2 regions of the Pseudacidovorax sp. DMC4 genome follow, and region 2 is predicted to be linked to the other one. Evidence: predicted binding sites of a transcription regulator. Region 2 holds the regulator's gene; the other holds the start of a gene.
The links. The regulator FNR, encoded in region 2, switches genes on or off when oxygen is low (the NO sensors DNR and NnrR bind a similar motif). The targets are predictions, from matches to a motif close to TTGATNNNNATCAA.
Positions count from the first base shown of each region.

Region 1 (15,665 bases), 220 kb from region 2:
TCAAGTCGCTGGCATCGATCATGAAGGCCGCCGCGCGCAGCGACGAATTGGTCTACCGGTACGGCGGCGAGGAATTCGTCATCGTGCTGCCCGATTGCCCCGCCGATCTGGCGGCCCGGCGTGCCGAGCAACTGCGGCGTCGATTCATGGAGAGCCCCGTCGGTTTTGGCGAGGCGTCGATCAATGCCACGCTGTCCTGCGGAATTTCCGTGTACCCGGAACACGGTGCCGTTGGGCGCGAATTGCTTCGTTCGGCGGATGCGGCGCTTTATCGGGCCAAGGCCAATGGCCGCAACCGCAGCGAGATATTCGTCTCGACCCCTGGTCAATTCGATCGCCAACCGCTCGACGAGGCGGCGGACGCTCCCGGGGATCATCCTGCATGAAGTCATCGGCACCCCCGGCAGGCAAGCAGTTCATGTTCGAGGCGCTCCTGGAGGACTGGGCGGAAGGCATGGACTACTGCGCTGTTGCTGTGCCGGCCGAGATCACCGAGGCGCTCGGTACTAAAGGGCCGGTGCTGGTCATGGCACGTGTCAATGACTCCGAGCCTTTTCAGGTGAGTCTGTTTCCCGTGGGCGGAGGGCGGCACTACATCCGGATCAAGGCCCGGATCCGCAAGCAGACATCCGCCCGTACGGGTGACTGCATTCGCCTGAGGATCACTGTCCTGGACCGCAGCAGGGTGGAGATTCCGGACGATCTGCGGACTGCATTGGCGGCGGAAGGCGCCCAGGCGGCCTTCGATGCCCTGCCACCGGGCAAGCGGAACTTCATCGTCCGCCGCATTGACGAGGCCGCAAAGGCAGAGACGCGTGCCAGGAGAGTTCAGGAGGGCGTGCTGGCCGCACACGAGAGAAGCGACAAGGAGCGTTCACGCTGACCTGCCAAATGGCTGAGCCTGGGTGTTCATCTTCGATTCGGCGACGTATCAAAATGTTCGCAGTCGAAGTGGATGTTCCAGGAGAAGCAGGTGGCGAGACGCAAGAGCACGGGTGCTGCGGAAGACTTGATGGAGGCGGTGGCCTTGCTGCCCTGGTGGGCGGGCGTGGTGCTTGCTGTGGTGAGCTTCGCGTTGTTGCATGGGTGGGCCTCTCAGCCACTGCCACAAGGCATTACGACGAAAGACGTCGCCAATGTCGCGACGGCGGGGTTCCTTCACGCGGCCGCCTATGTCGGTCAGTGGGTGGTCCCATTGATTTGTCTTGCAGGTGCTGCGGCCTCCGCCATCAAGCGTCGGCAGCGGAGCAACTTGCTCCAGACGGTGCAGGAGGCCAAGAGCGCCAGCGCTCTGGACGACATGACCTGGAAGCAGTTCGAGATGCTGGTGGGCGAAGGCTTCAGGCAGCAGGGCTACAGCGTGCAGGAGACCGGAGGCGGGGGCGGGGACGGCGGCATTGACCTGGTGCTGCGCAGAGGCCGGGAAACATTCTTCGTCCAGTGCAAGCAGTGGAGGGCCACACGGGTCGGCGTCGCCGTGGCTCGCGAGGTCTATGGCGTCATGGCAGCCAAAGGCGCAGACGGCGCGTTCATCGTGACCTCAGGCCGCTTCACCGATGACGCCGTCGCCTTCGCCGAAGGTAGGAACATCAAACTCGTGAACGGAGAGGAACTGCGGCGTTTGATCCGGGCAGGCAGACGTTCAGAAGTCCCAGAGGCGTCATCAATGCCATCCAAGGCAGCGACGACGCCTGCGTGCCCGGCCTGCGGCAGCGCCATGGTCAAGCGGGTGGCCAGGCGAGGAAGCGCCGCTGGTCACCCGTTCTGGGGCTGCTCGACCTACCCCGCCTGCAAAGGCACGACAGTCGTTTGAGACGCCAACTCGGCGCGGGTCCCGGGGTGCGCAAAAAAGAAAAAACCCGTTGACGAATCAACGGGTTTGGAAGTGTTGGTGGAGAGGAGGAGGATCGAACTCCCGACCTCCGCATTGCGAACGCGGCGCTCTCCCAGCTGAGCTACCCCCCCAACGCAATCGCGCGATTATATGCGCAGCGTTGCGGCTCACATCAAGAGGTGCTCGCCCGCGTTGTCGCCACCCAGGATCACGTAGTTGACCTTGCGGATGTCCATCAGCTGCTTGCCGCCCGCGTAGCTCACGGCGCTCTGCAGGTCTTCCTGCATCTCGCGCAGGATGCCTTCCCAGGTGCCGCGCACCGGCTCCAGGATGCGCTTGCCTTCGACGTGCTTGTATTCGCCCTTGTTGAAGTCCGAGGCCGAGCCGAAGTACTCCTTGTAGCGCTTGCCGTCCACCTCGACCGTCTCGCCGGGGCTCTCTTCCAGGCCGGCCAGCAGCGAGCCGATCATGACCATCGTGGCGCCGAAACGGATGCTCTTGGCGATGTCGCCATGCTCGCGGATGCCGCCATCGGCAATGATGGGCTTGGTGGCCACGCGGGCGCACCACTTGAGCGCCGACAGCTGCCAGCCGCCGGTGCCGAAGCCGGTCTTGAGCTTGGTGATGCAGACCTTGCCGGGGCCGATGCCCACCTTGGTGGCGTCGGCCCCCCAGTTTTCCAGGTCGATCACGGCCTCGGGCGTGCCCACGTTGCCGGCGATCACGAAGGTCTGCGGCAGCTTCTGCTTGAGGTGGCCGATCATGCGCTGCACGCTGTCGGCATGACCGTGGGCGATATCGATGGTCACGTAGTCGGGCACCAGGCCCTCGGCGGCCATGGCGTCCACGGTGCGGTAGTCGGCGTCCTTGACGCCCAGCGAGATCGAGGCGAAGGCACCCTGCGACTTCATCCGGCGCGTGAAGGCCAGGTTGTCGAGGTCGAAGCGGTGCATCACGTAGAAGTAGCCGTTCTGTGCGAGCCACAGGCAGCGTGCCTCGTCGATGACCGTCTTCATGTTGGCGGGCACCACCGGCAGCTTGAAGCGGCGGCTGCCGAGTTGCACGGTGGTGTCGCATTCCGCGCGGCTCTCCACGCGGCACTTGCGCGGCAAGAGCAGAACGTTGTCGTAGTCGAAGATTTGCATGGCAGTCCAGGCTCCGGGAATCGTGGGTGAACGAAAAGGATGAGCGCTTGGCCTGGCCGGTCCTCCTGTGCCGCCATTGCAGGAAAAGCAGGGCACAAAAAAACCGGGCGCAAGAAACTTGGGCCCGGTGATTGAGTGTAGGCGCGCCCCGCAAAGGGCGGCCTATGGGTTTGCGTATAGCCTCTATAGAGACAAGGTTGTGAGGCGTTGCGGCGGGGCGGGTTCAGAAGCGGTAGCCGATGCCCACGCCCACCAGCCAGGGGTCGATCTTGACCTTCGAGACGGTCTGCCAGCCCAGACGGACGTCGGAGTCGATCTTCACCTTCTTCACGTCGAAGTTCAGGAACCACTGCGGCGCGATCTTGATGTCCACGCCCGCACCGAGGGCCAGACCGACGCTGCTCTTGTCGAGCGACAGGCTGCCCACGGTCGGCACGGCCAGGTTCACCGAGCTGATGCGGGTGTAGTTGAGACCCACGCCCGCGTAGGGGCGGAAGGTGCCCTCGGGCAGGAAGTGGTACTGCAGCATCAGCGTGGGCGGCAGGTGCTTGAAGCTGCCGATATCCACCGGGCCGCCCAGGGCGCTCTGCTGGACGGTCACGCGCTGCTTCTGCGGCACGGTGAGCACCAGCTCGGCGGCGATGTTGGGCGTGAAGAAGTAGGTCACGTCCAGCTCGGGGATGGTCTTGTCGTTGACGTGGATGGCGTCGGCCGGCACGAGCAGCGAGGGGATGGCGCTGGACTTGTTGGCCGGGTCGAGCCGCACGGCACGTGCACGCACGAGCCAGTTGCCTTCGGGCGTCGGGGTGCTCTGGGCAAAGGCGCCGCCGCTCAGCAGCGCGGCAAGGAGGAGGGTGGTGCCCCGGAGGGCGAACAGTCTGGACATACGCTGTGCTCTGGTTGTGAATGCCAGGTCAGTGTCTGCAAGGGATTCGGGGCCGGTGTTGACGCGGCGCAAGTCCGCGGGGCCGCGCGGGAGCCGCTGCCGGTTGCTTGATCCATGTCATGCGGATGCTGTGGTGCGCTTCGCACAATGCCCCTGCGGCTCGCACTGGCGCGGCTGCATCCCGACTTCAACCGCATCCCGAAAGACTCTCCATGTCGTCTCGTTTCATCGTTGCCGCAGCCCTGCTGGCCGCTGTCTCCACGCCCCTCTACGCCGCCGATTGCAGCGTGCAGATCGAAGGCAACGACGCCATGCAGTTCAACAAGACCGCCATCGAAGTGCCCAAGGCCTGCAAGAGCTTCACCGTGCAACTCAAGCATGCCGGCAAGATGCCCAAGGCCGCAATGGGCCACAACTGGGTGCTGGCCAAGACCGCCGACGTGCAGGCCGTGGCCAACGACGGCATCGCGGCCGGCCTGGACAAGCAGTACGTCAAGCCCGGCGACGCCCGCGTGATCGCCCACACCAAGGTCGTGGGCGGTGGCGAGAGCGACTCGGTGGCCGTGGACGTGAGCAAGCTCAAGGTGGGTGAGAGCTACACCTTCTTCTGCTCCTTCCCGGGTCATTCCGGCGTCATGAAGGGCAGCTTCGCGCTGGCCAAGTAAGCAGCCCTGCGCGGGGCCGGCGCAGGCCCCGCTTCCTACAATCGGGGGATGTCCTTTCCTGGCCCCCACGCCGAGCCGACGGCGGCCGACTCCCCCCTTCTTGCCAACCTCAACGACGAGCAGCGCGCGGCCGTCACGGTGCCCGAGGGGCATTCGCTCATCCTGGCGGGCGCAGGCTCCGGCAAGACGCGCGTGCTCACCACGCGCATCGCCTGGCTGATCTCCACCGGCCAGGTCTCGCCCGGCGGCGTGCTGGCCGTCACCTTCACCAACAAGGCCGCTAAGGAGATGATGACGCGCCTGACGGCGCTGCTGCCCGTCAATGTGCGCGGCATGTGGATCGGCACCTTCCACGGCCTGTGCAACCGCTTCCTGCGTGCGCACTGGAAGCTGGCCAACCTGCCGCAGAGCTTCCAGATCCTGGATACGCAGGACCAGCTCTCGGCCATCAAGCGGCTGATGAAGCAGTTCAACGTCGACGACGAACGCTTTCCGGCCAAGCAGACGCAGTGGTTCATCGCCGGTGCCAAGGAAGACGGCCTGCGCCCCGGCGACATGCAGGCCCGCGGCGAGGACGACCGCAAGAAGATCGAGCTGTATGCGCTGTACGAAGAGCAGTGCCAGCGCGAAGGTGTGGTCGACTTCGGCGAGCTGATGCTGCGCAGCTACGAGCTGCTGCGCGACAACGATGCCGTCCGCGAGCACTACCAGCGGCGCTTTCGCCACATCCTGATCGACGAGTTCCAGGACACCAACCGCCTGCAGTACGCCTGGATCAAGATGCTGGCCGGCCACACCGATGCGCTGGGCCACTTCACCTCGGGCGGCAACAGCGTGCTGGCCGTGGGCGACGACGACCAGAGCATCTATGCCTTCCGCGGCGCGCGCGTGGGCAACATGAGCGACTTCGTGCGCGAGTTCGACGTGCAGCACCAGATCAAGCTGGAGCGCAACTACCGCAGCTTCAGCAACATCCTGGACTCGGCCAACGCCCTCATCAGCCACAACAAGAAGCGCCTGGGCAAGAACCTGCGCACCGACCAGGGCCCCGGCGAGCCCGTGCGCGTCTACGAGGCATCCAGCGACTTCGCCGAGGCCCAGTGGATGGTCGAGGAGATGCGCCAGCTGGTGCGCGACGATGTCGAACGCAAGGAGATCGCCGTGCTCTACCGCAGCAATGCGCAGAGCCGGGTGATCGAGACGGCGCTGTTCAACGCAGGGATGCCCTACCGCGTGTACGGCGGCCTGCGCTTCTTCGAGCGGGCGGAGATCAAGCATGTGCTGGCCTACCTGCGCCTGCTGGAGAACGCGGACGATGACACGAGCTTTCTGCGGGTCGTGAACTTTCCGCCCCGCGGCATCGGCGCGCGCAGCATCGAGCAATTGCAGGACGCGGCGCGCAGCCGCGGCGTGTCGCTGGCCAAGGGCGTGGAAGGCCTGCCGGGCAAGGCGGGCGCCAACCTGGGCGCCTTCGTCGCCAAGATCGACGTCATGCGCGAGCAGACGCAGGGCCTGTCGCTCAAGGAGATCGTCGAGCTGGTGCTGGACGCCAGCGGCCTGATCGAGCACTACAAGGCCGACCGCGAGGGCGAGGACCGGCTGGAGAACCTGGAGGAACTGGTCAATGCTGCCGAGGCCTTCGTCACGCAGGAAGGGTTCGGCCGCGACGCCGTGGCCCTGCCGGTCGACGAGCTGCGCCAGAGCGTCGTCAGCCAGGGCCTGGACCCGAACCTGCCGGTGCTGGACGATCCGCTCGCGCCCGATGCCGACACCGGCGAGACGCTGAGCCCGCTGGCCGCCTTCCTCACGCACGCCGCGCTGGAGTCGGGTGACAACCAGGCCCAGGCCGGCCAGGACGCCGTGCAGTTGATGACGGTGCATGCGGCCAAGGGCCTGGAATTCGACTGCGTGTTCATCACCGGCATGGAAGAGGGCCTGTTCCCGCACGAGAACTCGCTGAGCGATTTCGAGGGCCTGGAAGAGGAGCGTCGCCTGATGTACGTGGCCATCACGCGCGCGCGGCGCCGGCTGTACCTCAGCCATTCGCAGACCCGGCTGCTGCACGGCCAGACCCGCTACAACCTGCGCAGCCGCTTCTTCGACGAGTTGCCGGAAGAGGCGCTCAAGTGGCTCACGCCCAAGCAGTCCGGCTTCGGGCAGTTCGGCGGCAGCGGCGCAGGCGGTGGCTCGGGCGGCAGCAGTGGTGGCTTCGGCGGCTTCTCGTCGTCGGGCTACAGCGGTGGCTACGCCAGCAGCAGCCCGGCCCCCGCCACGGTGCCCCAGCGCGCAGCGCCATCGCACGGCCTGCGCACCGGCATGCAGGTCTTCCACAACAAGTTCGGCGAAGGCACGGTGACTGCGCTGGAAGGCAGCGGCGACGACGCCCGCGCCCAGGTCAAGTTCAACCGCCACGGCATCAAGTGGCTGGCGCTGAGCGTGGCCAAGCTCACGCCGGTCGAGTGATGAAGTGCAGGGCGTGCCGCGCCTTCACTCCACGCTGAAGCTGTCCCGGAAGGTGAACCAGGCGGAGGCGAGGAAGGCGGCCGAGAGCAGGAAGGAGCCGCCCACCATCACGGCCATGCCCAGCGCCCCGGCCCCGCTCACGGCGATCAACAGCGAGGCGATCAGGCTCATCAGCAGGCTCAACGCCAGCACGACGCCGGCCCAGGCCAGGCCGTACAGCGTCATGGCGCCCATGTTGCGCCAGCAGGCCACCAGGCTGAAGAAGATGCTCTTGACCGGCGTCACGCCATGCCAGTGCACCAGTGCGGGCGCATGCCAGAAGGCCAGCGCCACCGGCACATAGAACAGCAACCGGGCCAGCACGGCGATCTGGAAACCGGTGCTCTGCACCACCTCGGCCTGCGGCGCGCCGTCGTTGCCGAAGGCGCCATCGAAGGGGTCGCCGAAGATCAGCGTGGCCAACCCGCCGGCGGCCAGGGCGCCCAGCGCATACAGCACCCCCAGCACCACCAGCGGCTTGGCCTGCGCGCGCACGGCCTGCAGCGCCTGCAGGAAGATGCCGGCCGAGGCCGCCCGCCCCGCGGCGGGGTCGGCACGGCCGTGGACGGTGCGCTCGCTGGCCACCATCAGGGCCAGCGTGGTGGCCGGGCCCAGGGCCACAGCCAGGGGGCCGCCGATGAGCGGCACCACCGAGAGCATCGCGATCGCCGACATGAACAGCATGAACAGCGAGAAGAAGGCCATCGGCTGGCGGCGGAAGGCGCGCAGGCCCTCGCGCATCCACTGGACGCCGGTGCGGGGCGAGACGATTTGGAGTTTCATGAGCAGGAGAAGGGGGCGGCCGGCGCCGGCGCAAGGGGCGCTCAGGCGCCCAGCGTTTCGGCGACGGGTTCGGCCTGCAGGGCCGGCACCTGCGGCGCACGCACCCGTTCGCGCAGCACGCGCTCGAAATGCGTCGGATCGTGCGGCTTCAGCATGCTGGCTTCACGCGGGAGGTGGAAGTCCCACAGGCGCGAGATCCAGAAGCGCAGCGCACCGGCGCGCAGCATCGCGGGCAGCAGTTCCCGCTCGGCGGCGCCCAGCGGCCGGCGGGCCTGGTAGGCATCGAGCAGGGCGCGGCTGCGTGCCGGGTCGGCACGGCCGGTGGGCAGGTCGATGGCCCAGTCGTTCAGGCACACGGCCAGATCGAAGAGCCAAGTGTCGGTGCCGGCGAAGTAGAAGTCGAACACACCCGTGACCACGGGCAGCGTGCCGCCTTTGCCGTCGTGCGCGAACATGGCGTTGTCGCGGAACAGGTCGGCATGCACGGGGCCGCGGGGCAGGGCCGCATAGGCCGAGGACTCGGCCACATGGTTCTGATAGGCCAGTTCGCTGCGCAGCAGGGCGGCCTGGGCGTCATCCACATGCGGCAGCACCACCGGAACGGTCTCGTTCCACCAGGGCAGGCCACGCAGGTTGGGCTGCACCTGCCCATAGTCGCGCCCCGCCAGGTGCAGCTGGGCCAGCAGGTCGCCGAGCGCGCTGCAATGGTCGGCGGTCGGCGCCAGCTCGCTGCGGCCCTGCAGCTTGCGCACCACGGCCGCAGGCTTGCCGGCGATGGTGTGCAGCAGCGGGCAGGCGGTGTCCGGGGCGCCGGCATCGAAGAGCGGGCCGCCCCCGGGACCGACTGCCGCGGGTTCGGGCACCGGCATGCCGCGCTCGGCCAGGTGCTTCATCAGCCCCAGGTAGTACGGAAGTTGTGCCGGCGTCAGGCGCTCGAAGAGCGTCAGCACGTACTCGCCCCGGTCGGTGGTGGCGAAGTAGTTGGTGTTCTCGATGCCCCCCTCGATGCCGCGCAGTTCGGTGAGTTCGCCCAGTCCCAGGCGGCGCATCAGTTCGGCCGCTTCGTCGGCCCGGACTTCGGTGAAGACCGCCACGGGCGGTTCAGAACTTGAGGACGTTCCAGACGCGCTGACCGCCGCTGGAACTGTTGCCGTCGGTCGCGCCGGTGCGCTGGCGCGTGCCGTCCGTCGGCTGGATGTCGTAGGAGGGCAGTGCCGAATCCTTGGGCTGGACGGTGATGCTCTGCGTCACGCCGCCGTAGCGCACCTCGTCGACCTTGGCGCCGCGGTCTTCCACCGTGATGTGCTCGATCTTCTGGTTGCGGCGCCCGTCCAGCGGCTGCGATTCAGCGGCCGGGGCTGCCGAGGCCGACTGGGGCGGCGGGGTCTGGGCATGGCCGAGGGCCGGAAGGAGCGACAGTCCCGCAGCCAGCAGGGCTGCGCGCACGGACGGGGAGGAATGGGCAGGCATGGTCGGGCGATTGTAGGTGCGCCCCCCATGTTCCCTCGGCCTTGCCCCCTGTCGTCGAAGGCTGCCGCAGCCCGTAGGCGCCGACGCACAGCCGCATTCCGGCGGCAGGGGAGAATGGCCCGATGACCGAGAAGAAAACGCTGCTGCTGGTCGATGGCTCCAGCTACCTGTACCGCGCCTTCCATGCCATGCCCGACCTGCGTGCGGTGCCTGGCGACCCCAACAGCCCCGCCACCGGCGCCATCCGGGGCATGATCAACATGATGCAGGCCCTGCGCCGCGAGGTGCGCGCCGACTATGCGGCCTGCGTGTTCGACGCGCCGGGCAAGACCTTCCGCGACGACTGGTACCCCGAGTACAAGGCCCACCGCGCGCCCATGCCCGACGACCTGCGCACGCAAATCCCGCCTATCCACCAGGTGGTGCGGCTGCTGGGCTGGCCGGTGCTGTGCGTGCCTGACGTGGAGGCCGACGACGTCATCGGGACGCTGGCGCGCACGGCCGCCGGCCAGGGCATCGAGGTGATCGTGAGCAGCGGCGACAAGGACCTGTCGCAGCTGGTCGACGAGCACGTCACCATCATCGACACCATGAGCGGCAAGCGCCGCGACGTGGCGGGCGTGACGGCCGAATTCGGCGTGCCGCCCTCGTTGATGGTGGACTACCAGACGCTGGTGGGCGACGCGGTCGACAACGTGCCGGGCGTGGACAAGGTGGGCCCCAAGACCGCCGCCAAGTGGCTCACGCAGTACGGCTCGCTCGACGGACTGATCGCCCATGCGGCCGAGGTCAAGGGCCAGGCTGGCGAGAACCTGCGCCGCGCGCTCGACTGGCTGCCGCAGGGCCGGCGGCTGGTCACCATCCGCACCGACTGCGACCTGGCCGGCCATGTGGAGGGCCTGCCCGCGCTGGAGGGCATTGCCATCCAGCCGCTGCAGACCGACGCGCTGAGGGACTTCTACGAGCAGTACGGCTTCAAGAGCCTGGCCAAGAGCCTGGAGGCCCACGCCGCCGCGCCCGAGCTGCTGGGCCATGGCGCCGCGCAGCCGGGCGAGGGCGGCACCGGACTGCTCGATGGCACGCTGGCCGCGGCGGCCGAGCGGGCGAGCAACCTGGTCTACGACACGGTGCTCGACTGGCCGGCCTTCGATGCCTGGATGGCCAGGCTGCAGGCGGCAGAGCTGGTCGCCATCGACACCGAGACCAGCTCGCTCGACGAGATGAAGGCCGAGATCGTCGGCATCAGCTTCAGCGTGACGCCCGGCGAGGCGGCCTATGTGCCGCTTGCCCACGACTATCCCGACGCGCCCGAGCAACTGCCCCGCGACGAGGTGCTGGCTCGCATGAAGCCCTGGCTGGAGGACGCGGGCCGCCACAAGCTCGGCCAGCACATCAAGTACGACCGCCACGTCTTCGCCAACCACGGCATCGAGGTGCAGGGCTACGTGCACGACACCATGCTGCAAAGCTATGTGCTGGAGGTGCACAAGCCCCATGGCCTGGCCAGTCTGGCCGAGCGTCACACCGGCCGCACCGGCATCGACTACGAGGACCTTTGCGGCAAGGGCGCGCACCAGATCCCCTTCAGCCAGGTCGCCATTGACAAGGCCGCCGAATATTCCTGCGAGGACAGCGACCAGACGCTGGACGTGCACCGCGTGCTGTGGCCGCAGTTGCGGGCCGACGAGCGGCTGAAGTTCATCTACGAGCTGGAGATCGCCAGCAGCGAGACGCTCTATCGCATCGAGCGCAACGGCGTGCTGATCGATGCTGGCGCGCTGTCCGCGCAGAGCCATGAGCTGGGCCAGCGCATCGTGGCGCTGGAGCAGCAGGCCTACGAGATTGCCGGCCAGCCCTTCAACCTGGGCAGCCCCAAGCAGATCGGCGACATCTTCTTCAACAAGCTGGGCCTGCCGGTGGTCAAGAAGACGCCGAGCGGCGCGCCCAGCACCGACGAGGAGGTGCTCGAAAAGCTGGCCGAGGACTATCCGCTGCCGGCCAAGATCCTGGAGCACCGCGGCCTCTCGAAGCTCAAGAGCACCTACACCGACAAGCTGGCGCAGATGGCGCTGCCGCGCACGGGGCGCGTGCACACGCACTATGCGCAGGCGGTGGCCGTGACCGGACGGCTGTCGAGCAACGACCCCAACCTGCAGAACATCCCGGTGCGCACCACCGAAGGCCGGCGCATCCGCGAGGCCTTCATCGCGCCCGAGGGCCGGGTGATCGCCAGCGCCGACTACTCGCAGATCGAGCTGCGCATCATGGCCCACATCAGCGGCGACGAGGCGCTGCTGCGGGCCTTCAACGAGGGCATCGACGTGCACCGGGCAACGGCCGCCGAGGTCTTCGGCAGTACGCCCGAGCAGGTCAGCAGCGAGCAGCGCCGCTATGCCAAGGTGATCAACTTCGGCCTGATCTACGGCATGAGCAGCTTCGGCCTGGCGCGCAACCTGGGCATCGACAACACCGCAGCCAAGAGCTACATCGACCGCTACTTCGCGCGCTACCCGGGCGTGAAGAACTACATGGACGAGACGCGCGCCAGCGCCAAGGAGAAGGGCTACGTCGAGACCGTGTTCGGCCGGCGCCTGTACCTGCCCGAGATCCGCTCGCCCAACGGCCCGCGGCGCGGCGCCGCCGAGCGTGCGGCCATCAACGCGCCCATGCAGGGCACCGCGGCCGACCTCATCAAGCTGAGCATGAACGCCGTGCAGAAGGCACTGGACGCGCAGGGCCTGGACACGAAGATGATCATGCAGGTGCACGACGAACTGGTGTTCGAGGTGCCCGAGGCCGAGGTCAACTGGGTGCGGGCCGAGGTGCCGCGCATCATGGCCGGCGTGGCCGAGCTCAAGGTGCCTTTGCTGGCCGAGATCGGCTTCGGTCCGAACTGGGAAAAGGCGCATTGATGGGCTTCACCCCCCATGCCGCGTCAATGCTCCGGGCGGCCGCCGGAGGCGGCGGCTCTTCGGGCGCGTCCAAGCCCGCGCAGGCAAGCTTGGAGCCGCGGCCCTCAGCCCCTCTCTGCCGCCTTCGGCTTGGAGGGGGGTGCACCCAGAGGCCTGGCGGAGCCAGGTCCTCGGGTGCCTTGGCATGGCCTGCTCCGCGGCCGTCTGAAGGTCGCCCTTGCTTCACCTTCGACCGACTCATTCGAATACCCCTGATTCCATGCAACCTAAGCTCCGCTCCCTCATCCTCGCCCTGGCACTGACGGTTGCTGCCGCGCCCGCATTCGCCCAGCGCGACGCGCGCATCGAGACGCTGGCCCAGCAGCAGAAGCAGCCGCTGCTCGACACGCTCTCGCAGCTGGTCGCCATCGAATCCGGCAGCCGCGACCTCGATGGCCTGGACCGCATGGCGGCACTGGTGGCCGGGCGACTGCGGGCGCTGGGCGGGGAGGTGTCGGTGATCGAGCCGGGCAGCGCCGAGTCGCCCGAGGTCTACCGCATGGGCGACACGCCCGAGCACATCGGCAAGATGGTGCGCGCCACCTTCGAGGGCACGGGCAAGGCGCGCATCCTGCTCATCGCGCACATGGACACGGTCTACACCATCGGCATGGGCGCGCGCCAGCCCTTCCGCGTCGAAGGCGACAAGGCCTACGGCCTGGGCATCGCCGACGACAAGCAGGGCGTCGCGGTGATCCTGCATACGCTGGCCATGCTCAAGGAGTTGGGCTTCAAGGACTACGGCCGCATCACGGTGCTGATCAATGGTGACGAGGAGATCAGCTCGCCAGGCTCGCGCGCCCTGATCAGCAAGCTGGGCGCCGAGCATGACGTGGTGATGTCGCACGAAGGCGCCTATGCCAACGACGACAAGCTGTCGCTCGCCACCGCCGGCATCGGCGCCGTCACGCTCAAGGTGCAGGGCAAGGCCTCGCATGCCGGCTCGGCCCCCGAAAAGGGCGTCAATGCCTTCTACGAAATGGCCCACCAGGTGCTGCAGATGCGTGACCTGTCGGACCCGTCCACTGGTCTCAAGATGAACTGGACGGTGGGGCAGGCCGGCAACAACCGCAACGTGATCCCGGCGGCGGCCCAGGCCATGGCCGATGTGCGCGTGATCAAGGTGGCCGACTACGACCGTCTGGAGCGCGCCATCCAGGAGCGGGTGAAGACGCAGCTGATCCCCGAGGCCAAGGTCGAGGCCGTGTTCGAGCGCCGCCGCCCGCCGCTGGAGGCCAATGCCGCCGCGCTGGCGCTGGCCAGGCATGCACAGGGCATCTACGGCGAACTCGGCCGCACGCTGGGCGCCGATGACAGGGTGGCCGGCGGCGGCACCGACGCGGCCTTCGCGGGCCTGTCGGGCAAGGCGGCCGTGGTCGAGCGCTTCGGTCTGCAGGGCTACGGCGCGCACTCCGCCGATGCCGAGTACGTGCTGATCGACTCCATCGCGCCGCGGCTGTACCTGGCCACGCGGCTGATCATGGACGTGTCGGCGGGCAAGGTGCCGGCGCGCTGAGCCGCCTGCGGCGGGCGTGTCGACTGATCCGCCCGGCGCTTCCCACCGTACTGTGGAGCTGGGCTCGCAGAGCCCTGCGCGGCCGGCCCTGCACCCCGCAGGGCTTTGCGAGCGCAGCGCCGCGCGCTGCCTAGACTCCGACACCCCCTACAGCCAAGGAAGACACCGCATGCTGAAAGACGACATCCAGCGCGATTTCGATTCCCTGCGGCCCGGCCGCGCCGAAGCCGAAGGCGCCACCCGCCGCACCGCCCTCAAGGCAGCACTTGGCGTGGGCTATGCCGCCGCCACGCTGCCCATCGCTGCGCAGACGGCCATCCGCACACCGGCCGACGGGCTGCGGGCCGGGCCGGTCAAGTTCACCGTCGCCGGTTTCGACGTGCCGGCCTATGCCGCGGCGCCGGAAGGCCGCACGGGCCTGCCGGTGGTGTTGGTGGTGCAGGAGATCTTCGGTGTGCACGAGTACATCGCCGACACCTGCCGTCGCTTCGCCAAGCTGGGCTATCTGGCCATCGCGCCGGAGCTGTATGCGCGCCAGGGCGATCCGCGTGGCTACACCGACATCCCCAAGCTGATGGCCGAGGTGGTCTCCAAGGTGCCTGACGCGCAGGTCATGGCCGATCTGGACGGCGCGCTGGCCTGGGCCGGCGCCAACGGCGGGGACACCAGCCGGGCCGGCATCACCGGCTTCTGCTGGGGCGGCCGGATCACCTGGCTTTATGCGGCCACCGGACGGGTCAAGGCCGGCGTCGCCTGGTACGGGCGTCTGGTGGGGCAGGCCTCGACGCTCACGCCGAAGCACCCTGTCGAGATTGCGGCCGAACTCAAGGCGCCGGTGCTGGGCCTCTATGGCGGCAAGGACCAGGGCATCCCGCTGGACACGGTCGAGCAGATGAAGACCGCGCTGGCCGCTGGCTCGCCTGCGGCCAAGGCCTCGCAGTTCGTCGTCTATCCGGAGGCGGGCCATGCCTTCCATGCGGACTACCGGCCCAGCTATGTGCAGAGTGCCGCCGAGGACGGCTGGAAGCGCGCCACGGCCTGGTTCAAAGCCAACGGCGTGGCCTGAGTGCCACGCGGGGCCGGGCCGCCGACAATGGCGCCCGCCCGCTGTCCTGACCCTCCCGCACGGGCCGCCTTCGGGCGGCCTTTTTTCGTCATCCCTCCCGTTCGTCCGACCCCCGATGAAGCTGCTCCAGATCCTGCTCGCCACCCTCGTCACCGGCATCGGCAGCGTCTGGATCGCCGGCATGCTGCTGCGCCTGGGCGTGCGCGGACGGCCGCAGGACGCAGGCCATGGGCCGCAGCATCTGCTGAGCCTGGCCGCGGGCGCCTTGCTGGCGACGGCCTTCATGCACCTGCTGCCGGAGGCCTTCGAGAGCGGGCTGGAACCCTCGGTGCTGTTCGCCGTGCTGCTGGGCGGGCTGGTGCTCTTCTTCCTGCTCGACAAGGCCGAGCTTTGGCATCACGGGCATGAACACCACCACGGACCTGCGCCCGACGCCCATGCGCACGCCGCGGCGCATGGACACGACCATCCGGGGCATCGGCGTCTTCATGCCCATCCCGTCGACAGCGCGGGCCACGCCCACGACCGCGCCCATGCGCATGCGCATGCACCGCGGGTCGGCGGCTGGGCCGTGCTGGCCGGCGACAGCGTGCACTGCTTCGGCGACGGCGTGCTCATCGCCTCGGCCTTCATGGCCGACACGCGGCTCGGCCTGCTGGCCGCGCTGTCGGTGCTGGCCCATGAAGTGCCGCACCATGTGGGTGACCTGGTGGTGATGCGACAGACCTCGCCGGATGCCCGCGCCGCGCTGATCAAGGTGTCCCTGGCGGGCACGGTGACCGCGCTGGGCGGCGTCTTGGGCTGGTGGCTGGTCGAGCGGTTGCACGGCTGGCTGCCGTACTTCCTG
Region 1 covers NZ_JBQUYR010000002.1:19,565-35,229, forward strand. Annotated here, with positions in the region: gene ACT54X_RS03745 (sensor domain-containing diguanylate cyclase) at 1-386, shown strand, start outside; gene ACT54X_RS03750 (YdeI/OmpD-associated family protein) at 419-883, shown strand; gene ACT54X_RS03755 (restriction endonuclease) at 974-1,813, shown strand; tRNA gene ACT54X_RS03760 (tRNA-Ala) at 1,890-1,965, opposite strand; gene ACT54X_RS03765 (GMP reductase) at 2,002-2,979, opposite strand; gene ACT54X_RS03770 (OmpW/AlkL family protein) at 3,203-3,865, opposite strand; gene azu (azurin) at 4,078-4,530, shown strand; gene ACT54X_RS03780 (UvrD-helicase domain-containing protein) at 4,579-6,993, shown strand; gene ACT54X_RS03785 (BPSS1780 family membrane protein) at 7,018-7,815, opposite strand; gene ACT54X_RS03790 (homoserine kinase) at 7,857-8,909, opposite strand; gene ACT54X_RS03795 (hypothetical protein) at 8,917-9,285, opposite strand; gene polA (DNA polymerase I) at 9,408-12,197, shown strand; gene ACT54X_RS03805 (glutamate carboxypeptidase) at 12,457-13,752, shown strand; gene ACT54X_RS03810 (dienelactone hydrolase family protein) at 13,922-14,818, shown strand; gene ACT54X_RS03815 (ZIP family metal transporter) at 14,934-15,665, shown strand, end outside.
Region 1: a site for FNR is predicted at 3,973-3,986, ahead of azu (azurin). Genes of this name have one in related genera too.

Region 2 (15,665 bases):
GACCGACAACGACTGGCTGCACGGCGGCACGCCCGACAAGATCATCGAGACCATCACGATGGGCCGCGTCGGCGTCATGCCGCCCATGGCCGCGGCCGTGGGCAGCGCGGACGACGTGAAGAACGTGGCCAACTACGTGCTCAGCCTGTCGGGCAGCCCGCACGACTCGGTGCGCGCCGGCCTGGGCAAGGCCAAGTTCGCGGTCTGTGCGGCCTGCCATGGCGCCGACGGCGGCGGCAACCAGGCGCTGGGCGCCCCGCGGCTCAACGACAACATCTGGCTGCACGGCTACGGCGAGGCCGCCATCATGGCCATGGTCAACAACGGCAAGCAGAACGTGATGCCGGCGCAGAACGAGCGGCTGACCGAGGCGCAAATCCGCGTGCTCGCGAGTTACGTCTGGGGCCTGTCCCACAACGCCACCACGGCGTCGGCCAAGCCTTGAGTGGCTTCATGACCCTCCGAGCCTGATCCCCACGAACGAAGGCGCCCGCGGGCGCCCCAACGCCATGTCCGCATCCTCCAACGCGCCCACGCCCAACCCTCGGCGCGTCATCCCCATTGCCGCCGAGCCGCCGGCCGAGGAGGCCGTGTCGCTGTACGCCGCGAGCAAGAAGATCTACCCGCGCGCGGTGCAGGGCCTGTTCGCGCGCTGGCGCTGGGCCATGGTGTTCGCCACGCAGCTGGTGTTCTACGGCCTGCCGTGGCTGAGTTGGGGCGAGCGGCAGGCGGTGCTGTTCGACCTGGCATCGCGGCGCTTCTACCTGTTCGGGCTGGTGCTGTATCCGCAGGACCTGATCTACCTGTCGGGCCTGCTGGTCATCTCGGCGCTGTCGCTTTTCCTTTTCACCGCAGTGGCGGGGCGGCTGTGGTGCGGCTATGCCTGCCCGCAGACGGTGTACTCCGAGATCTTCATGTGGGTGGAGCAGAAGATCGAAGGCAGCCGCACGGCGCGCATGCGGCTGGACGGCGAATCGCTCTCGATGGAGAAGCTGGTCAAGAAGGCCTACAAGCACATCGTGTGGATCGCCATCGCCATGTGGACCGGCTTCACCTTCGTGGGCTACTTCACGCCGGTGCGTGAGCTGGGCCTGGCCTTCCTGCAGACGCAGATGGGCTCCTGGGAGGTGTTCTGGGTCTTCTTCTATGCCTTCGCCACCTACGGCAACGCCGGCTTCATGCGCGAGCAGGTGTGCAAGTACATGTGCCCCTATGCGCGCTTCCAGAGCGCCATGTTCGACCGCGACACGCTGATCGTCACCTACGACCCTGGCCGCGGCGAGCCGCGGGCGCCGCGGGGCCGCAGCGTGGACTACAAGGCCCGCGGCCTGGGCGAATGCATCGACTGCGACCTGTGCGTGCAGGTCTGCCCCACGGGCATCGACATCCGCCAGGGCCTGCAGTACGAATGCATCGGCTGCGGCCAGTGCGTGGACGCCTGCAACACCGTGATGGAGAAAATGAACTACCCGAAGGGCCTCATCCGCTACGACACGGTCAACGGCATGGCCGGCCACTGGAGCCGCGCGCAGCTGTGGCGCCGCGTGCTGCGGCCGCGCGTGCTCATCTATGCCTCGGTGCTGATGCTGCTGGTGGTGGGCATGCTCGTCAGCCTGGTGGCCCGCACGCCGCTGAAGGTGGACGTGGTGCGCGACCGGGCGTCGCTGGCCCGCATCGCCGAAGGCGGCCGGCTGGAGAACGTCTACCGCCTGCAGATCATGAATGCCACCGAGCGCCCACAGAAGTACCGCCTGGCGGCGCAGGGGCTCGATGGCATCGCCGTCTCGCCCGACACGCCGGTGGAAGTCGGCCCGGCCGAGGCCCGCTGGGTGGCCGTGCGGCTGAGCATTCCCTACGGCAGTGCCGCCCCCGGTTCGCACAGCGTGCGCATCGAGGTGGGCGAGGAGGGCGGCGGCGCCCATGTGGCCGAGAAGGCCGCCTTCCTGGTGCCGCGCTGACTGCCCGACGCATCGACTTCGCATCCATCACGACGAGGACCCCATGACGAACCCGACGACGCTTGCTTCCGCCTCCCTGGTCGAGCCCTCCAGCGGTCCCTGGTGGCGCCATCCGCTGATGTGGATGGTGGTGGGCGGTCCGGCGGTGGTGGTGGTGGCCGGCTTTGCCACGCTGTGGCTGGCGGTGCACAGCCCCGATCCGGTGATCGAGGCGGACTACTACCGCCGGGGCATCGAGATCAACCGCACCCTGGAGGCCCAGCGTGCGCTGACGCCGGCGCAGCAGGCCCGCAACCACGTGACGACCCCCACGCGGAACCTGCCTCCCGCGCAGCCTTGACATGGCGCGTCGCTCACCGGCACGGCCCTCCACGCCCAGGCAGGCCCCGTTGCGCGGCCGCCCGCGGGGACGTCGGCGCCCCGCAAACCAGAAGACGGAGACTCCTCGCATGCTGCGCCAGCCTCACTGCCTGATGGCCATCGCCTGGCCGGCCTTCCTGGCCGCCTGCCTGATGGAGTTCCTGGTCTTCGGCTTCGTCGATCCGGCGGAATTGCGCTGGTTCGGCCATGTGCTGGAGATGCCGCGGCAGGCCATCTACGCGCTGGGCTTTTTCGGCTTCTGGGTCGTGACCATGGTGTGCAGCGCGACCACGGCACTGCTGATGCGCACGCCGGCCCAGGTCAATGCGCAGCCGGGGCCGGGCGGGCCGGCCTGAAGATCCCAGCAATGAAAAAGGGACGCCGTGGCGTCCCTCTCGTCTGCCGATGCGGCGGTCGACTTGCGCGAGCCGGCCGCCGTTCGCGCCTCAGGCGCAGACCGTGGGGTTCACCATCCGCCGTAGCGCCTCCGCATCGAGGATGCGCACATGCCGCTGGTTCACCTCCACGATGCCGTCGTCGACGAACTTGGACAGGGTGCGGCTCACCGTCTCGAGCTTGAGGCCCAGGTAGCTGCCGATTTCCTCGCGGGTCATGCGCAGCACCAGCTCGGAGGCCGAGAAGCCGCGCGCATGCAGGCGCTGCACCAGGTTCAGCAGGAAGGCGGCCAGGCGCTCCTCGGCCCGCATGCTGCCCAGCAGCAGCATCACGCCATGCTCGCGCACGATCTCGCGGCTCATGATCTGGTGCACATGGCGCTGCAGCGCCGACACCTCGCGCGACAGTTCCTCGATGCGGTCGAAGGGCATCACGCAGACCTCGGAATCCTCCAGCGCCACGGCGTCGCAGGTGTGGCGGTCGTTGACGATGCCGTCCAGGCCGATGATCTCGCCGGCCATCTGGAAACCGGTGACCTGGTCGCGGCCGTCCTCCGAGGTGATGCGGGTCTTGAACACGCCGGTGCGGATGGCGTAGAGCGAGACGAACTGCTCGCCGTTGTGGAACAGCAGTTCCTTGCGGCGCACCTTGCGGCGCGTGGCGACCAGCGAATCCAGTCGCTGCAGTTCCTCCGGCGACAGGCCCACGGGCATGCACAACTCGCGCAGGTTGCAGTTGGAACAAGCGACTTTGATGGATTCTGGGGTCATGGTGTGTCCGACTCTGTAGGGTGGGGGACGGCCCGACGCCTCGCTCGTGGGGTCTGTGGCGTCCGAAAGCTCCCGTGTCAGTCATTCTCCGACAGCGATCAACTTTCTGTTTGATGTGGATCAAGCGCCGATCATGGCTTCGAACGCACATTAGAGGCAACAACCCTGGCGCTGCTGTGCCCTCCTGCTGCGATGAGTTCCCTGCCCATCCCGTCCTCCTGCGCGGCCGAGCCCGCGGTGCTGTCGACGTCGCTGCTGCGCCGTTTCGACGTGCCGGGCCCGCGCTACACCTCCTACCCGACCGCCGACCGCTTCGTGGAGGCCTTCGGCCCCGCTGAGTATGCCCAGGCCCTGGTCCAGCGCCGCGAAGCGGCCGGCGCCCGTGCGCTGCCGCTGTCGCTGTACGTGCACATCCCGTTCTGCGAGTCGCTCTGCTACTACTGCGCCTGCAACAAGATCATCACGCGCCACCACGAGCGCGCGGCGGAATACCTGCAGGACCTGTTGTGCGAGCTGCGGCTGCAGGTGGCCGAACTCGGCCGGGGCGAGCCGGTGAGCCAGCTGCACCTGGGTGGTGGCACGCCCACCTTCTTCAGCGACGAGGAGCTGTCCACCCTGATGACGGCGCTGCGCGAGTCCTTCGACTTCCTGCCCGGCGCCGAATGCTCCATCGAGGTCGACCCGCGCACGGTCGATGAGGCCCGGCTTGCGCACCTGGCGGCGCTGGGCTTCAACCGCCTGAGCTTCGGTATCCAGGACTTCGATGCGCAGGTCCAGAAGGCGGTGCACCGCATCCAGCCCGCGTCCGAGGTCTTCGCGCTGATGGCAGCGGCACGACGGCTGGGTTTCACCTCGATCAACGCCGACCTGATCTACGGTCTGCCGCGGCAGAACAGCACGTCCTTCGAGCGCACGCTGGCGCAGGTGGTGGAGCTGCGGCCCGACCGCATCGCCCTGTACGCCTACGCCCATCTGCCCGAGCGCTTCAAGCCGCAGCGGCGGATCCTGTCGCAGGAGCTGCCCGACGCTGCCACGAAGATCGACATGCTGTCGCGTGCCATCGGCGTGTTCGGCGAGGCGGGCTATGTCTACATCGGCATGGACCATTTCGCGGTGCCCGAGGATGCCCTGGCCATCGCCAAGCGCCAGGGCCGGCTGCACCGCAACTTCCAGGGCTACAGCACCCAGCCCGACTGCGACATCATCGGCCTGGGCGTCTCGGCCATCGGCCGCGTCGGTGCCAGCTACAGCCAGAACGCCAAGACGCTGGAGGACTACCGCGACCGCCTGCAGCAGGGCCAACTGCCCGTGGTGCGCGGCCTGGCCCTGGGCCGCGACGACGTGGTGCGCCGCGCGGTCATCATGGCCATCATGTGCCAGGGCCGCATCGACTTCGAGGCCATGGGCGCCGCCAATCTGGTGGACTTCCGCCAGTACTTCGCGGCCGAGCTGCAGGCGTTGCAGCCCCTGGCGGAACAGGGGCTGGTGCGCCTGGATGCGCGCGAACTCGAGGTCACGCCGGCCGGCTGGTACGTGGTGCGCGCCATCGCCATGGTGTTCGACCGCTACCTGCAGGCCGACCGCGCACGCACGCGCTTCTCGCGCATCATCTGACGCGGGTGATGGACGCCTCCGGTGCGCTCGCGGTGTCGGCCCTGTTGCTGGGCTTGACGGGCGCGCCCCACTGCGCCGTCATGTGCGGGCCGGCCTGCGCTGCGCTCGTGCCGCCGCGTCCCGTGCAGCGCGAGGCTGTGCCGCTGGTGCGCGTGGATGCCTCCGGGCCAGGCCTTGCTGCGGCGCATCGCCCGGCCGCGCCATCCGTGGCGTTTCAGCTGGGGCGGCTGCTCGGCTATGCCGCCGCCGGCGCGGTCGTGGCCGCGGCGTTCGACACGTTGGCATGGCTCCGGGATGGCATCTCTCTGTTGCGGCCGGTCTGGGTGCTGCTGCACGCGGGCATCCTGGCCTGGGGCATGGTGCTGGCCATCGCCGGGCGGCAACCGCTGTGGGCATCGCGGGTCGGGGCGGCCACGTTGCGCCGGCTGCGGCCGCTCGCGGCCAGCCCGGCGCGCCGATTGCTGCTCGGCGCGGCCTGGGTCCTCATGCCCTGCGGCATGCTCTATTCGGCCCTCATGCTCGCCGCCTTGGCGTCGCAGCCGCTGCAGGGCGCCCTCGTGATGGGCCTGTTCGCGCTGGGGGGCGCGGCGGCACTCAGCGGCGTGCCCTGGCTCTGGCATCTGCTGCGGCGCGGACCGGATGGCGCCCAGCCCGCCTGGGCCAGCCGCATCGCCGGGGTCCTGCTCATGGCCGTCGCGGCCTACGCGCTGTGGACAGACCTCCAGCACGACATCGCGCGCTGGTGCGCCTGAACCGGCCAACCGGCATCGGCCAGCCGCCGTGGTCCGGACGCTGAGTCAAATCTTCACGGTTCATCACCTTTTGTCGGCTATGGGCTGCTGACGAGACCGCCTGTCAAGAAGTTTCTTGGGCGCCAAAGCACTTCGGAATACCTTCGGAAGGAGTTTTCAAGTCAGGGGTGGCCGGTGCTGGTGCAGCGCGGGACCCGCCCTGCCACCCCACCATCCAGGCTTCAGGAGTCCACGCGCCCGCCATGTCGACGCCTCCTTCGACAACCCCTTCCATCTCCTCCGATCCGCTCGCACACGGCTGGCTGCGAGCGCGTGACGTGGGCCGCCGCGCCGGTCCGCACAACCCGGGCGTTCTGGGTTGAAGCCCTTCCATGTGCAGCTGCGCCTTCTCCCCATCCATCTGGCCGCTGTGGCATGCGTCTACGTCGCGGGCCTCGTGCCGAGCGCTGCCCAGACGATCGCGGGCGGAGAGCTCCGGGTGCAGCCGATGAGCCGCTTCGAGGCGGAACAGGCGCGGCTGCGCAGCCAACTGGAGCAGGGGCCACCCACCTACATCGACCGGGTCATGGACGACACCCCGCCGGGGGCCGGCGACGCGGAGAACTCGTCGGCCGCCGAGGCACCCGAGGGCGTGCGCGCCTGGTTGCTGGAATCCCGCGCGGGCTGGGGCCGGTCGGCGGCCACGGGGTCGGGCACCTCGCGGGGCGCCGAGGCTGGCATCCGCGCCGAATACCGGCGCGAGACCCTCAATCTGGGGGATTGGTCCCTGCAGTTCGACGGCCGCGCCTACCGCGGCGATCCCGAGGCGAGCCTGTACGGCGCCGGCACGCTGGGCATGTCGAGCGAGCCCAGCGGCGGCCGGTTCACCCTGCGGGTGCTGGGACTGCCGCTGACGCCCCGGCGCTTCGCCGATGTCACGGTGGGCGACTTCCATGCCGAACGCACCGACGGCCTGCTCCGTCACGATCGGCTGGCCTTCGGCACCACCCCGTTGCGGGGCGCGTCCGTGCGGCTCATCGACGACGGGGGCGAGTGGCGCATGGGCAGCGGCCAGCGCGGCTGGATGGTGGGCGGACCTTACCCCGCCTTCGAGCGCAGCCAGGGCAGCCGCAGCTGGCTGGGGACGACCCGCAAGCTCGATGGCGACCTCTTCGCCGCCCTGCAGGTCGAGCAGGCCAGCGATGTTCCTGCCTACTACACCGACAGGCTGACCGGCCAGGGCACGGGCAGCAAGGATGTGCGCAGCATGGCCGCATCGGTCGGGCGCAATCCGTGGCCACTGCGCGAGGGCGACCTGCGATTGCGCGCCACCCTGGTCGCCAGCAGCGTCGGCACGCGCACGGCCGGCGTCGCACAGGGCAGCGCGGCTGGCCTCTTCGGCGAGGGTGCCGTGCGGCTCGGCGGCGTCCGGCACAGCTTCAGCGCCTATGCGGCACAGCCCAACCTGCATTTCGGCGATGCGCTGCTGTGGACCGGCACCCGCGGCGGTCACTGGCGGATCGACAGCAGCAGCGCCAGGCTGAGCTGGGGCGCGGGCGTCGATGCCGACCGCTCGCCGCTCGACCCAACGCGCGCCGGTGCAGACCGCTCACGATGGGCCTACACCGCCAACGCGCAATACGTGGCGGCCCGGGACACGCTGCTCGGCGGCAACATCCAGGCCACCCGGGTCCGCAGCCTGAGCGAGGCCGACCCGTCGGGCGTAGGCCTGGCTGGCGCTTCCGACCCGGCCCTCACCCAGCGCAGCATGGCGGCCACGGTCTTCGCCCAGACACGCTTCGCCAACCTGCCGCGCAGTCGCCTCGCCCTGACGGTGCAGCGCAACCGCTATGTGGCGGCGCAGAGCGATGCCGCCACTGGGCAGGAGCTGTCCTGGGAGCAGGACTGGTTCGACGCCCGCAACGCCGGCCGTGCGATGCAACTGACCACGACGCTGGGCTACGCCCGCGACGAGGGCCGGGCGGCCACCCAGCGCTATCCCACGGCCGGTGTCCAGTTCCGGCAGAGCCTGGGCGGCACACTCGATCTGCAGGGAAGCCTGCGCTACACCTCCCGCAGCAGCAACCTGTCGGCCAGCCGCGGGCTGTCGGGCAGCGTGTCGCTCGACAAGGCCCTGGCCGCCGGCTGGCGCATCGGCGCGATGCTGAGCCTCAACCAGGCGCGTTCGGCGCTGGTGCCCGCGGCATTCGATGCACCGCAGGTCTATCGCAGCAACGACAAGTCGGTCTACCTCTATGTCCGCTGGCAAGGTCAGGCCGGACAGGCCTATGCGCCTTTGGGCGAGCGCGGCCCCGGGGGCGCCGGCAGCGGCGACATCGAGGGCCGCGTGTTCCTCGATGCCGATGGCGACGGCCTGCCGGGCGCGGGCGAACGGGGCGCCCGCGGCGTGGAGGTCGTCCTCGATGGACGCTACCGGACCACCACCGATGGCGACGGCCGCTTCGCCTTTCCCACGGTCGCCGTCGGTCGGCACCAGATCAGCGTGGCGACCGAGAGCGTGCCGCTGCCCTGGTCGGACGCGGGTGCCGCCCAGGCCGTGGACGTGCCCTTGCGGGGCACGGCCCATCTCCGTATTCCCCTGGCCAGGGAGGCGCCATGAGCGCCGGCCCGGCAGCCCCTTCACCACAACAGAGAGGATCCCCATGACATCGAAGCATTTGTCCTTGCGCCACCTGCTGGTCGGCGCGCTCGCCGGCCTGGCGCTGGTGAGCGGCACGGCGCTGGCCGAGTCCACCTATGGCTACAACGCGGCGGGCAGCGGCACCGTCACGGCCACGGCGCGCGTCAACCTGTCGGTGACCGTGCCCAAGTTGATCCTGCTGCGCATCGGCAGCGCCAACACGACGGTCGACACCCTGTCATGGACGTCGACCTACAGCATTCCGGCGACGCCCACGGTCCCTGTGGCAGGCAACAACACGGCCGTGGCCTGGGACGCCAATGCGCCGACGGTCACGGCAGGCACCAACCCCGGCGCGCTCACGGTCAGCGCCTGGACCAATGCCGGGGCCGGCACCATCAACTGCTCCGTCGCCGCCTGGAGCCCCGCCACGGGCGGGCCGGCCAATGCCAACTTCGCCGTCACGGCCACGGGGACCCTGCCGCATCCCGGCGCGACGCTGGGCGCCTGCGCGTCGACCAGCTTCACGAGCAACACGCTGGCCACGGGCACCTGGGCCTATGCGCTGGGCGGCACGGCGTCCAGTTGGACGGCTGGCGCGTACACCACCACGGTGACGTACACCGCCACGGGGGTGTGACCAGCATGCGAATCTCCACGCACCACCGCACCACGCGCCACGCGCGTTGCCCACAGGACCTCCCGATCCGCTCATCGGGCACGCAGAAGGCCCGCGACGGCGTCCTTCTTCCTGCCGTCCGGCTCTGCGCCGTCCTGGCTGCCACGGTCGCCACCGCCTTCCCGGCGGCGGCCGAATCGACCTATGGCTACAACAGCGCCGGCACGGGCACGCTCACGGCCACGGGCCGGGTCAACCTCTCGGTGACCGTGCCCAAGCTCATCCTGCTGCGCGTCGGCGCCGCCAGTACCGTGCAGGCCAACCTGGGCTGGACGCCGTCGATCAGCATTCCCGCGGCGCCGACCACGCCCGCCACCGGCAACAACACGGCCGTGCCCTGGGATGGCGCCGCGCCGACGGTCGCGGCCGGCAACCAACCGGGTAGCTTGACCGTGGCGGCCTGGACCAACGCTGGCGCCGGCACCATCAACTGCGCCGTCAGCACGTGGGTGCCGGCGACGGGCGGGCCACCCAATTCGAGCTTCACGGTCACGGCGACCGGCTCGCTGTCGCACCCGGGGGCCAACCTGGGCGCCTGCGCCTCGACCTCCTTCGGCAGCAATGCACTGGCCAGCGGCACCTGGGCCTATGTGCTGGGCGGCACGCCGGCCAGCTGGAATGCGGGCAGCTACAGCGCGACCGTGACCTATACCGCCTCCGGCGTCTGAGGGCCCCGCGGTGCGGCTCGTGCGGCAGAGCAGGGCAGGCGGGCCGGTGCGCGTGCGCATCGGCGCCGTCCTGCTGGGATGGCTTGCGCTGGTGGCTTGCCCGTCGCCGGCGGGCGCCGTGGTGCTGACGACCTACCTCTCGGTCTCGGAGGGCATCACGCTGAGGGTGGGCTCGGCGGGCGGGACGATCGACGAGGTCCGATTCGATGTCAGCAATGCCAACGTGGCGCCCAGCCCCGGCGTCATTGCCGGCGCAGGCGCGGGGGCCATCGCCATCACGGTGTCGGCGGACAAGGGCAGCCTTTTCGGCCCCACCGTGGCGACGCTCACCGCGTCCTCGTCGGCGGGGCTGCCCTGCATCACGCCGGCAAGCTGCGGATCGACGGTGATCCCGTTCTCCGCCATCAGCTGGGTGTCGGCCAACCTCGACACCGGCACCAATGCGGGCAACGACATCCAGAACGGAAGCTTCGACGGCTCCGCGAGCCAGCAACTGGCGCAGTTCGCGCTGCCGGGCCTGTTGCAGACCCTGTTCCTGGGAAGCAGCCGCACGCAGATGACCAATACGCTGAGCTTCAGCTATGTCAACGGCACCCTGTATCCGGCGGGCAGCTACCGCGGTCGCGTCACGTTCACGGCGACGATGAACTGACCATGGGGCGTGCACCCTTCGGCCGAGCGGGCCGGCTTCTGCTGCTGACGTGCCTGTTGCTGGCTGGGACTTCGCCGGTCCGGGCGGAGCGTCTGGACGATTCGAGTTCGCCCCGTGCGCGCGTGCAGGCCACGCTGGACCTGGGCGCCCGCGAGCCCGGCGCACCCTATACCTGGGTCACGTTCCGCGGTGTCGAGTACCGCCTGGCGACTGCCGCCTACGTCGGCCGGCGCGCACGGATCCACCACGTGATCCCGGCGTTCGTCAGCGGACTGCGTTCGCCCGCCGGCCTGCTCGTCGAATGGTCGGGTGGTGGCGCCTTCGCCAGCGGCTCGGCAATGGCCGGCGACCGGCGACTGGTCTGGGCGGGGGTGGTGCCGGGCCCATGGATGGTCGAGCGGCTCGACCTCCGGCTGAGGCTGGACCTGCGCGAATGGCGGCCCGTCGCGGGACGGCCCTTCGACGTGGAGAGTTATTTCGACATCGAGGTGATGCCATGACAAGTCTTTCCAGGGCGCGCGCACGCCCCGCCGCGCCGCGGATGGCGCCGGTGGCCGCCGTGCGGACCCTGCTTCGTGCCGCGCTGCTGGTCGCGGGCGCCGTGGCCATGCCCGTGTTTGCCGCGCCCTTCGAGCTGGGTGCGGCGCCCTCCCGCTACGAGCTGGCGTCCAAGCCCGGCGACCGCGTGGGCCAGGTCCTCGACCTGCAGAACATGGGCAATGCGACGACCGACCTCACGTTGCGCACGCTCGACTGGACCTACACGGCCGAAGGCCAGATCGGCTACCACGACGAACTGCTGCCCGGCAGTTGCCGGCCCTGGGTCACGCTGGAGCGCCGGAGTCTGAAGCTCGGGCCGATGGAAAAGCGCAGGTTCCGCTTCCAGATCGACGTGCCGCCGGACGCGCCGCGCCAGGAGTGCCGCTTCATGATCGCCATCGAGGGCGTCGAGCCCGCCTACCAGGCCCTCGTGCGCGAACAGGGCCTGAACCTGCGCCTGCCCGTGAGCGGGCGGATCGCCGTGGCCGTCTATGTCGCAGTGGGCGGGGCCGCGCCCCGGCTGGTGCTGGAGAGCGCTGGCATGCGAGAGCAGCAGGGCCGGCGTCAGCCGGTGGTGGTGGTGCGCAACGACGGCGATGCCCATGGTCGCCTGAGCGGCTCGCTCGACGCGCGCGGCGCGGACGGGCGCCAGCAGGAATGGCTGGCCGAGGGCACGCCGGTGATGCCCGGCCAGACGCGGCAGTTGCTGCTGAGCCCGCGGCCGGAGGAAGGCCTCGTGCCCAAGTCGCTTCCCTTGCCGGTCAGGACCACCGGCCTGCTCGATTGGGAGGAGGGGAGCTTCCGCGTGGAGGCGGAGTTCCGGTGAGTCCGCGACGCGGCGCGGCCTGCCTTGTGCTGCTGGCCGCCTGCGCGGCTGGCGCGGGTGCCGCCCGCGCCGAGCAGGTCAGCGATGCCACGAGCCCCTACAGCGCGTCCGCGCGCCTGGATTTCCGCATCGACGTCGGCAAGTTCGTCTACCTGCGCGTCGGCCCGGCCGGCGCGGGATTGGCGACGGTGGCCTTCAGCCTCGGCGCGACGATCCCGGCGGGTTCCGCGGCCGCCACCAACGGCAACAACAAGAGCGTGTCGTGGAGCGGGGCGGCGCCCGGCTACGGCGTGACGGCCAGCAACAACGTGCTGCCGGTCGAGGTGGCCAGCAATGCCGGCACGGTGAGCCTGCAGGCCTCCGTCATCTCGGCGCTGAGCAGCGGCAGCGCCAGCATCAGCATGAACGGGATCGCCATCGCTTCCGACAATGCCGGATTGCCGGCACCGCCTGTCCCCGCGTCGGGATCGGGTGCGGCCGTCACGGTGGCGGGCACGGCATTCGGCAACCTCGTCACGCAGCGCAGCGCCAACTGGACCTTCAGTCTGGGCATGCCGGGCATGCCGGCCGCCGGCACCTACAGCGGACAGCTCGGGTTCACCGCCAGCGTTCCCTGAGGCGCGGCCTCAGGCGCTCAGCCCCTTCCACAGCATGTAGGCCGCCAGCACATACAGCACGCTGGCGAAGACGCGCTTGAGCTTCCTCACGGGCAGTGCATGGGCGGCGCGCGCGCCCAGGGGTGCCATCAGCACGCTGCACACGGCAATGACCACCAGCGCCGGCAGCCAGATGTAGCCGAAGGCGCCCTGCGGCAGTCCCTGCACCGACCAGCCGCTGGCGATGTAGCCCACCACGTTGGCCACGGCGATGGGAAAGCCCAGCGCCGCGCTCGTCGCCACCGCCGCATGGATCGCCACGTTGCACCAGGTCATGAAAGGCACGCTGATGAAGCCGCCGCCCGCGCCGACCAGGCCCGAGATGAAGCCGATCAGCCCGCCCGCCGCCAGCTGGCCGCCAGTGCCGGGCATCTGCCGGCTGGGGGCCGGCTTCTTGTCCAGGAACATCTGCGTGGCCGAGAAGCCGACGAAGAGCGCGAAGAAGATGGCCAGCACCGAGCCCTTGAGCAGCGCGAACACACCGAGGCTGCCCACCAGGCTGCCGATGACGATGCCGGGCGCCAAGTGCCGCACGATGTCCCAGCGCACCGCGCCGCGCTTGTGGTGCGCGCGCACGCTGCTGATGGAGGTGAACATGATGGTCGCCATCGAGGTGGCGATGGCCATCTTGACCGCCAGGTCGGCCGAGGCGCCGCGCGTGCTCATGATGTAGGTGAGGAAGGGCACCATCAGCATGCCGCCGCCAATGCCCAGCAGGCCGGCCAGGAAGCCGGCGCCCAGCCCGAGCAGGCCGAGTTCGACGATCAGCAGGGGTTCGATGCTCATGGAGTCTCCGGGTGTCGTGATGCGTGCGGTGCAGGGCCCGCGTGTGCTTCGGGGAAGGGCACACATGACAACGGCCCCGTGGAGGGGCCGTTGAAGGAATAGGTGTCTGCGAATGCGACCGGACCGTCATCCTGAACGCAGGGTTCAGGTGGGCGAGGGCAGCAAGGCATTGGGTTCATCTGACGCGAGATGATCACGCTTGCCAGGCGATGTACCAAGCCCGGGCTCCATAGAGCATTGGTTCAAGGAAATATAAAGCCCGGCGGCACCGCAGACGAGGCCATTCTATGCGTCGGTTGCGACCGGTCTGCAGTGTCCCATGCGCCGTGTTGGCCTTGTTGCGCGGGGCTTGCAAGGCAGCCCGAGACGTGCGTAAACGCCGCCGCGCTACAGCAGCAATCCGTCGCCGGCCAGGGCCTGGTCGAGGCGGCGGATGAGCTGCGCTGCGCGCTCGGGATCGCCTTCGTCCATCGCAGCCGGTGCGGGTGTAGGCGCAGGCGCCGATTCGTGCTGGATCAGGTCGTACGCCAGGTTGAGGGCGACCAGCACGGCGATGCGCTCGCGCGCCTTCACCTTGCCGGCGTCGCGGATGCTGCACATCGCCTCGTCCACCCGCGCCACGGCCTCGCGCAGGGCGTGCTCGCCATCGTCGGGGTTGGCCAGCAGGTAGCTCTGGCCCATGATCCGGACTTCGATCTGATTCATGGCGCGGCGGAGGTGGATGTGGATGCGTCGGCGTCGGAGGCCGGCTCGGCCGGCAGCCGTTCCAGCATGGCGTCGATGCGGGTGCGGGCCGTTGTCAGCCGGGCCCGCAGCGCGTCGCGCTCGCGTGTGAGTGCATCGACCTGCTGCACAAGCAGCGCATTGGTGCGCCGCATTTCCTCGTGGCGGACGAGCAGCCGTTCCACGCGCTCGGCGATCTGATCGATGGGGCTCGGTGCAGACATGGTCGGCGATTGTAGGGGCCGGCCTGTCGGCGTCTGCCTACAATGCGCGCCGTTGTTGGTGCTCGCGACGCGGTTCGCGCGTCGCAGTTCAACGGGAAGCAGGAGCCCGCGCGCATGCCAGCGCGCAAGGCCGGCACCGGGATCGAACCCTTTCGCCCCTCGGCAGGAAGCAGGATCGGACCGACGCCGGCCACCGGCAAGCCTGCGCTGCCCCCGCAACGGTGAAGCAGCCGGCGCATGTCTCGTCCATGCGCCACGTCGTCCAAGCAAGCCACTGGAGATCGTCGACACGCGATCCCTGGGAAGGCGGCCGGCGCGTGCTGCCAGCCCGGATACCGGCCAACACAGGCGGCGGCCGCGCGCCCTCCACAGGAGCGCGGCCGCCATGACGTCCCATCGCCGGCGGGGAGGCCGGCCAGGGACATGCTTCACGGAGCTTCGGCTTCCACACCATGATCGTCCGCGTTGGTTCTTCCGCGCGCGCCTTGTCGCGCACCTGTCCCCTGTCTTCCGTGGCTGCAGCCATGACCCTTCTCGCGCCGCTGGGCGCGCTGGCCCAGACGGCAACCCTCCAGGAAACCGTGGTCACCGCCACCCGTGTCGAGCAGCCGCTGTCCGAGCTGGTCTCCGATGTGTCGGTGATCGATCGCCAGGCCATCGAGAACAGCGGCGCCACCGGCGTGGCCGACCTGCTGGCACGCCTGCCCGGCGTGCAGATCTCGCGCAACGGCGGCATCGGCAACACCACCAGCGTGTTCCTGCGTGGCGCCGAGACGCGCTTCACCGCCGTCTACCTCGATGGCGTGCGCATCGACTCCCAATCCACCGGCGGCGCCGCCTGGGAGTCGCTGCCGCTCGGACAGATCGACCGCATCGAAGTGCTGCGCGGCCCGGCCGCGGCCGTCTACGGCTCGGACGCCATCGGCGGTGTGGTGCAGCTGTTCACCCGCCGCGGCGAAGACGGCTTCTCGCCCAGCGTGAGCGTGGGTGCGGGCAGCCGCGGCCTGCGCGATGCGCAGGTGGGCCTGTCGGGCAAGTCCGGCGCCTTCGATTACTCGCTGGGCGCCGGCTACACGACCACGCGCGGCTTCGACGTGCGCACGCCCAACATCAACCACAACCCCGACGACGACCTCTACCGTGCGACCTCGGGCAATGTGCGGCTGGGCTGGCAGATCAACGCGCAGCACCGCATCGAGGCCACTGTATTGGAGAGCGAGACCACGTCGGGCTACGACGCCACCTCCGGCACCGGCTACCGCCTGGCCACGGCCACCGACGACCGCAACCTCTACCACCTGCGCACGGCGGGCCTCAGCTGGACGGCCCAGTGGACCGAGCACTGGAAGACGCTGCTGCAGGTGACCGACAGCAACAGCCGCTACGAGACCACCTCGGCCCGCATCGCGGCGGGCTATGCCGGCTACCCGAGCACCACCTA
Region 2 covers NZ_JBQUYR010000002.1:236,277-251,941, forward strand. Annotated here, with positions in the region: gene ccoP (cytochrome-c oxidase, cbb3-type subunit III) at 1-445, shown strand, start outside; gene ccoG (cytochrome c oxidase accessory protein CcoG) at 510-1,958, shown strand; gene ACT54X_RS04725 (FixH family protein) at 2,002-2,298, shown strand; gene ACT54X_RS04730 (hypothetical protein) at 2,408-2,674, shown strand; gene fnr (fumarate/nitrate reduction transcriptional regulator Fnr) at 2,765-3,484, opposite strand; gene hemN (oxygen-independent coproporphyrinogen III oxidase) at 3,677-5,098, shown strand; gene ACT54X_RS04745 (sulfite exporter TauE/SafE family protein) at 5,107-5,850, shown strand; gene ACT54X_RS04750 (SdrD B-like domain-containing protein) at 6,338-8,449, shown strand; gene ACT54X_RS04755 (hypothetical protein) at 8,493-9,110, shown strand; gene ACT54X_RS04760 (hypothetical protein) at 9,116-9,817, shown strand; gene ACT54X_RS04765 (hypothetical protein) at 9,864-10,469, shown strand; gene ACT54X_RS04770 (hypothetical protein) at 10,472-10,969, shown strand; gene ACT54X_RS04775 (COG1470 family protein) at 10,966-11,835, shown strand; gene ACT54X_RS04780 (hypothetical protein) at 11,832-12,452, shown strand; gene ACT54X_RS04785 (sulfite exporter TauE/SafE family protein) at 12,462-13,277, opposite strand; gene ACT54X_RS04790 (cell division protein ZapA) at 13,665-13,982, opposite strand; gene ACT54X_RS04795 (hypothetical protein) at 13,979-14,224, opposite strand; cobalamin riboswitch at 14,264-14,582, shown strand; gene ACT54X_RS04800 (TonB-dependent receptor domain-containing protein) at 14,749-15,665, shown strand, end outside.